DNA from 2 places in the Dermacoccus barathri genome. Region 1 is predicted to be linked to the other one. Evidence: riboswitches for the same ligand, from Rfam matches in the RefSeq annotation. Region 1 holds a riboswitch; the other holds the start of a gene.
The links. Region 1 has a riboswitch for S-adenosylmethionine ahead of IM689_RS03105 (MetQ/NlpA family ABC transporter substrate-binding protein). Riboswitches for the same ligand answer to the same signal wherever they lie in the genome.

Region 2: another riboswitch for S-adenosylmethionine. It lies ahead of IM689_RS02610 (TauD/TfdA dioxygenase family protein); the one in region 1 lies ahead of IM689_RS03105 (MetQ/NlpA family ABC transporter substrate-binding protein).

Annotation. Positions count from the first base shown of each region.
Region 1 covers NZ_JADCTK010000002.1:6,233-10,241, reverse strand. The annotation lists gene IM689_RS03120 (GNAT family N-acetyltransferase) at 1-71, opposite strand, end outside; gene IM689_RS03115 (acyl-CoA thioesterase) at 173-625, shown strand; gene msrA (peptide-methionine (S)-S-oxide reductase MsrA) at 708-1,361, shown strand; SAM riboswitch class IV at 1,590-1,701, shown strand; gene IM689_RS03105 (MetQ/NlpA family ABC transporter substrate-binding protein) at 1,925-2,896, shown strand; gene IM689_RS03100 (methionine ABC transporter ATP-binding protein) at 2,893-3,948, shown strand; gene IM689_RS03095 (methionine ABC transporter permease) at 3,945-4,009, shown strand, end outside.
Region 2 covers NZ_JADCTK010000001.1:543,483-547,491, reverse strand. The annotation lists gene IM689_RS02620 (SAM-dependent methyltransferase) at 1-1,100, shown strand, start outside; gene IM689_RS02615 (DUF6308 family protein) at 1,216-2,016, opposite strand; SAM riboswitch class IV at 2,186-2,301, shown strand; gene IM689_RS02610 (TauD/TfdA dioxygenase family protein) at 2,316-3,200, shown strand; gene IM689_RS02605 (GNAT family N-acetyltransferase) at 3,245-3,832, shown strand; gene IM689_RS02600 (carbon starvation CstA family protein) at 3,950-4,009, shown strand, end outside.

The sequences.
Region 1 (4,009 bases):
GTCGCCCACTCCTCGAACTGCGGGTGTTCAGGGGTGATCCGTTCGATGCGCACCGTGTTCATGCCAGTCATGGAACGCCAGCAACCGCGCGCCCGACAAGTGAATTTCCGGCGGTACCGGCCCTACGATCGACGGCAGGCCCGGAACCCGACGCCACATCACCCTGCGTTTCATGGCCGCACCGATGGATGCCAACGTGCGCGGGCGCGTCGGTGCCGGCCGGATGCTCGAGTGGATCGACAAGTCCCCGTACGCCTGTGCCGCGGCGTGGAGCGGGCACTACTGCGTGACGGCCTACGTCGGCAATGTGCGCTTCCACCAGCCGTTGCACGTCGGCGACCTCGTCGAGGTGCAGGCGCGGCTCATCCACACGGGCACGTCGAGCATGCACGTGTCGGCGCGAGTGCGCTCGGGCAACCCGCGCACGGGCGAACTGAACCTCACAACCGAGTGCACGATGGTGCTTGTCGGCCTTGACAACGACGGCCACAAGCGGGCCGTGCCGCCTCGGATGCCAACGCTTTCCGAGGACGTCGCGCTCGACACGCACGCGCAGACGATGGTCGAGATCCGCGCGAGGCTACTGCGCCCCATCCCACTCGAAGTGCCGCCGCTCGTCGACTGAAGTGCACCCCGGCGACACCCGCTCGGAATCCTCTCGGACGCGCCTGCGTTGAACACAGCGACCCCAGTGAAAGGAACGCCCCATGTGGTTCACCCGTCAGGATTCCGCCCCGGTCGACGTCGCTGCCGTGCACGACGTTCTCGGCACGCCACTGCTCGGCGGGTGGCCGGACAAGACCGAGACGCTGTACGTCGCGATGGGATGTTTCTGGGGTGCGGAGCGCATCTTCTGGCAGATCCCGGGGGTCGTCTCGACGGCCGTCGGCTACATGGGTGGCGACCGTGAGAACCCCTCATACGAGGACGTCTGCACGGGCACGACGGGCCACACCGAGGCCGTCCAGATCGCGTACGACCCGGAGAAGGTCTCCCCGGCCCAGCTGCTCAAGGCGTTCTGGGAGAACCATGACCCGACGACGGCCAACCGTCAGGGCAATGACATCGGCACGCAGTACCGCTCTGCGGTCTACTGGACGACGCCCGAGCAGGAGACCGCTACGCGTCGCACCGCAGAAGCGTTCCAGGGTGCGCTGACCGACGCGGGCCGCGGCGCCATCACGACGGAGATGAAGCCCGCCGACGAAGCCGGAAAGTTCTGGCCGGCCGAGGGCTACCACCAGCAGTACCTCGCGAAAAATCCAGGCGGGTACTGCAATCACGGCTACAAGGGCGTGACGTGCCCGGTCGGCGTGGCCGACCTCCCCGCGCAGACCGACGTGCTTCCGCCGAGCAAATAAGCGCGAGCTCGGGGGTACCTCGACCCCGTGGAGTCCACGCTCCGCCCCTAGTGACTCCAGCCCACGGGGAGAGCACGGCGTCAGCGCATCTCTCCACTGGGCAGACTTTCCTGCCGTTGGGTCGAGGCGGCGACTACCCAACCGCAGGAAACTCGGTCCAGCGGTGACGCAGAGTGGCCCAGATCACTTGATTTGACGGGCTTCTCGCGGCGTCTCTAATGTAATGCCGGTCAAGAGATCCGATGCAAAGCCCTGGCTGGTCGGACGGCAACCCTCACGAACGTGGCGGGGTGCTCCAGGTGATGACCCGGCCGCGTCAACCGCGCGGCAAGCACGTTCCGCACCCGGAACACATCCCTTTCGAGGGCTTCGTACCGGTGCGCCCGATCCCGGGAGATCACATGCAGCACACGCATCGCCCCACCCAGGCCCCCACCGCGCGACCGCACACGCACGACGCCGCGTTCGCGCGCCCCAAGCACTGACCGCACCCATCGTCGGGCGGTCGCCGGCACCGCCCACCCCACCGGCGCAACCCACGCGCCTTTGAGGAAGGCACCACCATGTCCGAAAACGAAAAGTCGACGCCCACCACCAGCACCGACACCCCCGCCATCCCGGCCCTTCCGGAGAAGCCGAAGAGCAACGGCGGCAAGTACGCGGCGTTCGGCGCAGGCGCCCTCGTCGTCGCCCTCGCTGCAGGCTTCGGCATCAAGGCCTTCACGGGTAGCGACGACGAGAAGCTGACGAAGATCACCGTCGGTACCACCGAAGCGTCCGACCCGTACTGGAACGAACTCATCAAGGTCGGCAAGGAGAAGTACGGCCTCGAGATCGAGCCGGTCAACTTCACCGACTACACGCAGGCCAATCCGGCCCTCTCCCAGGGCCAGGTCGACCTCAACCAGTTCCAGCACCTTCAGTTCCTCGCCGACTACAACGCCGCGAAGAACGACACCCTGACGCCGGTGGGCTCCACGTACATCGTGCCGCTGTCGCTCTACTCGAAGAAGCACTCGAAGATCAACGAGTTCGCGAAGGGTGGCAAGGTCGCCATCCCGAACGACGCGACGAACCAGGCACGCGCTCTCCTGCTCCTGCAGAGCGCCGGCCTGCTGACGCTCAAGGGCGGCGGCAACTCCCTCTCGACACCCGCCGACATCGACGCAGGCAAGTCGAAGGTCAAGGTCGCCCCGGTGGAAGCCGCACAGACGGCGGCCGCCCTGCCGTCCGTCGAAGGTGCGGTCGTCAACAACAACTTCGCCGCCGACGCGAACCTCGACCCCAGCAAGGCGCTGTTCAAGGACGACCCGAAGGCCAAGTCCTCCGAGCCGTACATCAACGTCATCGCCGCTCGGAAGAAGGACGCCGACAACCCGGCGTACGCCAAGTTCGTGCAGGCCTACCACGAGAAGTCGGTGCAGGACCTCATCGCGAAGCGCACCAAGGGAACCCAGTTCGAGGTGAAGCGCTCCGTCACGGACGTGCGCGGAATCCTCGCCCGTCTCGAGTCGCAGATCAAGGCCGCCAAGTGACCCCTACTCCCCCGAACGACACCACACCCGCAGTCCGTCTGCGTGGCGTGAGCAAGACCTTCGTGCGCGGCTCGAAGGAGGTCAGCGCCCTCCAGGATGTCGACCTAGACGTCGCCACTGGTCGCGTGCTCGCCGTCATCGGCTTCTCGGGCGCCGGCAAGAGCACCCTGGTGCGCCTCATCAATGCGCTCGAGACACCGACGACGGGCACCGTCGAGGTGGACGGCATCGACCTCACGAGCCTCAACGCGAAAAAGATCCGCGCCCTGCGCGCTCGGATCGGCATGGTCTTCCAGCAGTTCAACCTCATCCGGTCCCGCACGGTGTACGCCAATGTGGCCTACCCGCTCGAGGTCGCGGGGTGGGACAAGGCGAAGATCGAGGCACGCATCACCGAGCTCCTTCACTTCGTCGGCCTCACGGAGAAGGCGTGGGCCTACCCCGACGAACTCTCCGGCGGGCAGAAGCAGCGCGTCGGCATCGCCCGCGCTCTCGCGACCAACCCGGAGATCCTGCTCGCCGACGAGTCGACGTCGGCGCTCGACCCCGACACGACGAAGGACGTTCTCGCCCTGCTGCGCCGCGTCAACGACGAACTCGGCGTGACGATCGTCGTCATCACGCACGAGATGGACGTCGTGCGTGAACTGGCCGACGACGTCGTGGTCCTCGAACACGGCCGCCTCGTCGAATCCGGGCCGACCGAGCAGGTGCTCGGCTCCCCCGCCTCGCCCGCCACGCGGCGTCTCGTCGACGCAACGCTGCGCAACGTGCCGGACGCCCGTGAGATCGATCTGCTGCGCCGGCGCGTGAGCGGTCGCCTCGTCACCGCGACCGTCCACGACTCCGCCGGCTTCGGGCGGGTGCTCGCCTCCACCGGTGCGCGCAATGTCGAACCGGAGATCGTCCACGGCGGGCTGACGCCCCTCAAGGAAGCGAACCTCACGACGTTGACCCTGGCCCTGCGCGGTGACGACGACACCGTCACGCAGATGCTGACCGACCTCGCCCAGGTGGCCACCGTCCACGAACTCGAGGAGGCCACGGCATGAAGGTCATCACTGCGGACACGGACTGGAGCGCACTGCGCCCCGTGCTGTGGGAGTCGGTCGG
Region 2 (4,009 bases), on a different contig from region 1:
TCACGGGAACGCTGACGGGGACGGGCTTCTCCGAGGGCGACCCGTACGAGGTGTTCAGCCTCATCAAGCGCGATCTGCGCGTGAAGGATCTGGGCAAGCGTGACGCGGCGTCGGTGCTCGCGCCGATCGTCAAGGCGCTGGGGACGAAGGCGCTCAAGCACCCGCCGTTGCCGGAGATCGAGAGCCAGCCGCGCTGGAAGCGTCACCTCGCGAAGGTGAACCCGATGTCGCGGGCGGCCGATTCGATCAGCTACCACTACGACGTCTCGAACGCGTTCTACGAGAAGGTGCTCGGCCCGTCGATGGCGTACACGTGCGCCGTCTACGACGCGGCGACGGATTCGCTGGAGGAGGCGCAGGAGCGCAAGTTCGCGCTCGTCGCGGACAAGCTCGACCTCCAGCCGGGCGATCGGTTGCTCGACGTCGGCTGCGGCTGGGGCGGCATGGCGATCCACGCCGCGCGCGAGCGTGGCGTGAGTGTGCTCGGTGTGACGCTGAGCCGCGAGCAGGCGGAGTGGGGTCAGCGTGCTGTGCGCGAGGCGGGCCTGGAGCACCTCGTCGAGATTCGCCACAGCGACTACCGCGACGTGACGGAGACGGGCTTCGACAAGGTGAGCTCGATCGGCCTGACGGAGCACATCGGCGTGAAGAACTACCACGACTACTTCACGTTCCTGCACTCGAAGCTGCGTGACGGCGGGCGCCTGCTCAACCACTGCATCACGCGTCGTGACGACACGGCGTCGGCGCGCCCGGAGCCGTTCACGGACCGCTACGTGTTCCCCGACGGTGAACTGGCCTCGCCGGGGCGCCTCATCGCGGAGTGCCACGACGCCGGGTTCGAGGTGCAGCACGACGAGAACCTGCGCCTGTCGTACGCGCACACGCTGGCCGCGTGGTGCCGCAACCTCGAGGCGAACTGGGAGTTCTGCGTCGGCGAGGCCGGCCTGCCGACGGCGCGCGTGTGGGGCATCTACATGGCCGGTTCGCGCCTGGCGTTCGAGGAGGGCTGGCTGCACCTGCACCAGGTGCTCGCGACGAAGACGACGGAGAACGGCGACAACGGCGGCTACCCGCTCGGCTCGCACTGGAACGCCTAACCCCACCGTCGATGTTGAGCGGGGACCGCGGCACGGGTGCCGCGTTTCCAAGGAAACATCGCCTAGCGCGATGCAGCTGCTGTGTACCTGGCCGCTCACCGGAGGTTGCGATGAGTCACGTGCCAGGCACCGCTACCGGGCGTACGGCGTCGAGTGGGATTGCGGGGCCAGGCTCCCTCGTCACCCATCGCGCCCGTTCTTTGTCGCTGGCAGCCTCCGACTTTCGTGACTCACGCAGATCGTCCTGTGTAGTCCACAGGACGATGTCGAGTAGGCGGACGTCTGATGTCTGCGAGATACCGGGGATCTCGTGCGTGGCATCACGCAGGGCCCCCATCCAACCGGCGCGATCACGAAGTGTCGATCGCAGGCCGGGGAGCGCGTGGTGGATGTTCCTCCGCCGCCGTGTCTCGGCGCGTTGCGTAGCCCCGTAGGAGAACCCGTATTGGCCGACACCGAACGCCGTCGCGAGGTAGCTATCGAGGATCGTTGCGGCATGTGGCCGATATAGGGCGGCAAGTTTCGTAATGGTGGGAGTGCGCGCCCCGTGGAATCCGAAGGCGCTCAGCTCCGTGAGCGCGTCCAGTTCGGCATCGGAGAACTCGGTCAGGTCCTTAGAATCCGGTACCAAGGCGACACGTGCCGCGATCTCGGTCCGCCGCTCAACCGTGAATGCCGTGACCGCACCGACACTAGGGCGTGCATTCATCAACGCCGACAACAGCAAGTCCCAGGTGCGTACCTCTTCGAAGTGCCCTTCATTGCGAGCTGTAATCGCCGCGAGGTCGTAGATCGTCCATCCGCTGAGCGGGTGCGTGCAGTACGCCCACACTCGTTTGGTTGCGTCCTCGACGTCCACGGGCGCCAGGATGGCGCCTTCGACCAGGAGCGGTGACGGGACATTGTGAGTTGTCATGTCCGAAATTATCCGTTTCGGTCACGCCGCGACCCTGAAATACACCAGCCGCTCAGCTAATCGGAACAGGGAGGGGAGCGGATGTGTCCCCGCTGCGGAGTCCCGCGATGCGGACACTCGCCAACCAATAACTGTTCGTTCCACAAAGGATGCGCTTACGTTATGGGCGGGTCACGAGTTCCGGCGACAAGTCTCGGCTGGCCGGACGGCAACCCTCCGCTGCGGTGGGGTGCCCCGAGTAACGACCTGGCGCGTCGCCGCCCGGCGTCTGCGCAAGCGCAACGAACAAAGAGGTTGTCATGACACTTCTCGCTACCCACGCTCCCGCCACGACGCCCGGACTGCGCATCGAGCGCCTCGGCCCGGCCCTGGGCGCCGTCATCCACGGCATCGACCTGGCGTCCATCGACGAGATCGCGGCCTTCGACATCCGCCGCGCCCTGCTCGCCCACAAGGTGCTCTTCTTCCGCGATCAGCACGGCTTCGACGACGACGCCCAGGTACGCCTCGGCAACCTCCTCGGCGACCTGACGCCCGGCCACCCCGTCGCCGGCAACCACGAGCGCAGCGAGATCTACAACATCGACTCGAGCGACCCCGAGTTCTCCTTCTCCGACGTCTGGCACACCGACGTCACCTTCATGAAGCGGCCGCCGTCCATCAGCATCCTCCGCGCCGTGACGCTCCCGCCCTACGGCGGCGACACGTCCTGGGCCGACAGCCAGGCCGCCTACGACTCCCTCTCCGCACCCCTCAAGGCGCTCGCCGACCAGCTGCTCGCCGTCCACGACGGCAACCGCGAGTGGGGTGCCTTCCTCAAGAAGAACGGCGGCCACGAGTGGGAGGGCGAGATCGTCACCGAACTGCCCGCCGTCGAGCACCCCGTCGTCCGCGTCCACCCCGAGACCGGCCGCCGCGGCCTCTTCGTCAACCCCGGCTTCACCTCCCACGTCAGCGGCGTCTCCGAAGCCGAATCGCGTGCCATCCTCGACGCCCTCTACGCCCACCTCACGCAGCCCGAGCACACGATCCGTCACCGCTGGGCGCCCGGCGACGTCGGCATCTGGGACAACCGCGCCACCTCCCACTACGCCAACCGCGACTACACGAACACCCGCGTCATGCACCGCGTCACCGTGCGCGGCGACGAGCCCCGCGGCGTCGACGGCCTGCGCGCCCACTAAGCGCACCGAAAACTGATCGACGCCCCACGGTCGGGGGTGATGAGATGACCGACATGATCGAACTCATCGCCCCCGACGCCGCGCGCTACGACGACTGGTCGGCCATGCTGCGCGAGTTCCGCGACGCCACCACCGACTCGCGCGGCGACCACTGGGTGTGCGCGGGCGGCATGGACGGCTCGGGCTTCTTCGCGGGCACCGACGTCGACATCACCTCCGACGGCTTTGCCGCCTACGTCGAAGACTGCGCCCGCCAAGGCAACACGATGTGGCCGCCGCACACTGGCCTCGTCCACTGCTCCTACTTCTGGATCGTCGACGACGGCGCCCTCGTCGGTCACCTCGCCCTGCGTCACGCGCTCAACGAGTTCCTCTACGAACTCGGCGGCCACATCGGCTACTCCGTGCGGCCAGCCGCTCGCGGACGCGGCATCGCGAAGGAGGCTCTGAAGCTCGGGCTCGCCGAAGCCGCCGCGCTCGACATCGCCCCCGTGCTCGTCTGCTGCGCGCAGACGAACGGCGCCTCGCGCGCCGTCATCGAGTCCTGCGGGGGCCGGCTCGAGGACGTCCGCGAAGACAGCCGTCGCTACTGGTTCGGCGACGGACCGCGCCCCACCGGCCCCACTGCGTGACGTTCGTCCACATTCGTGATGAAGGCGTGACCTGCGCGTGCGTTGTCAAAGCCCTGTGACCTACCCGACACCGCATAACGTGGCCCTGCTCACACTCACACGAAAAGGGAGGTCTCCGTGCCCGCGTCGAGCACCAAAACCCCCGAGCGCGACGGGAACACGCCCCCGGTCGCGGTC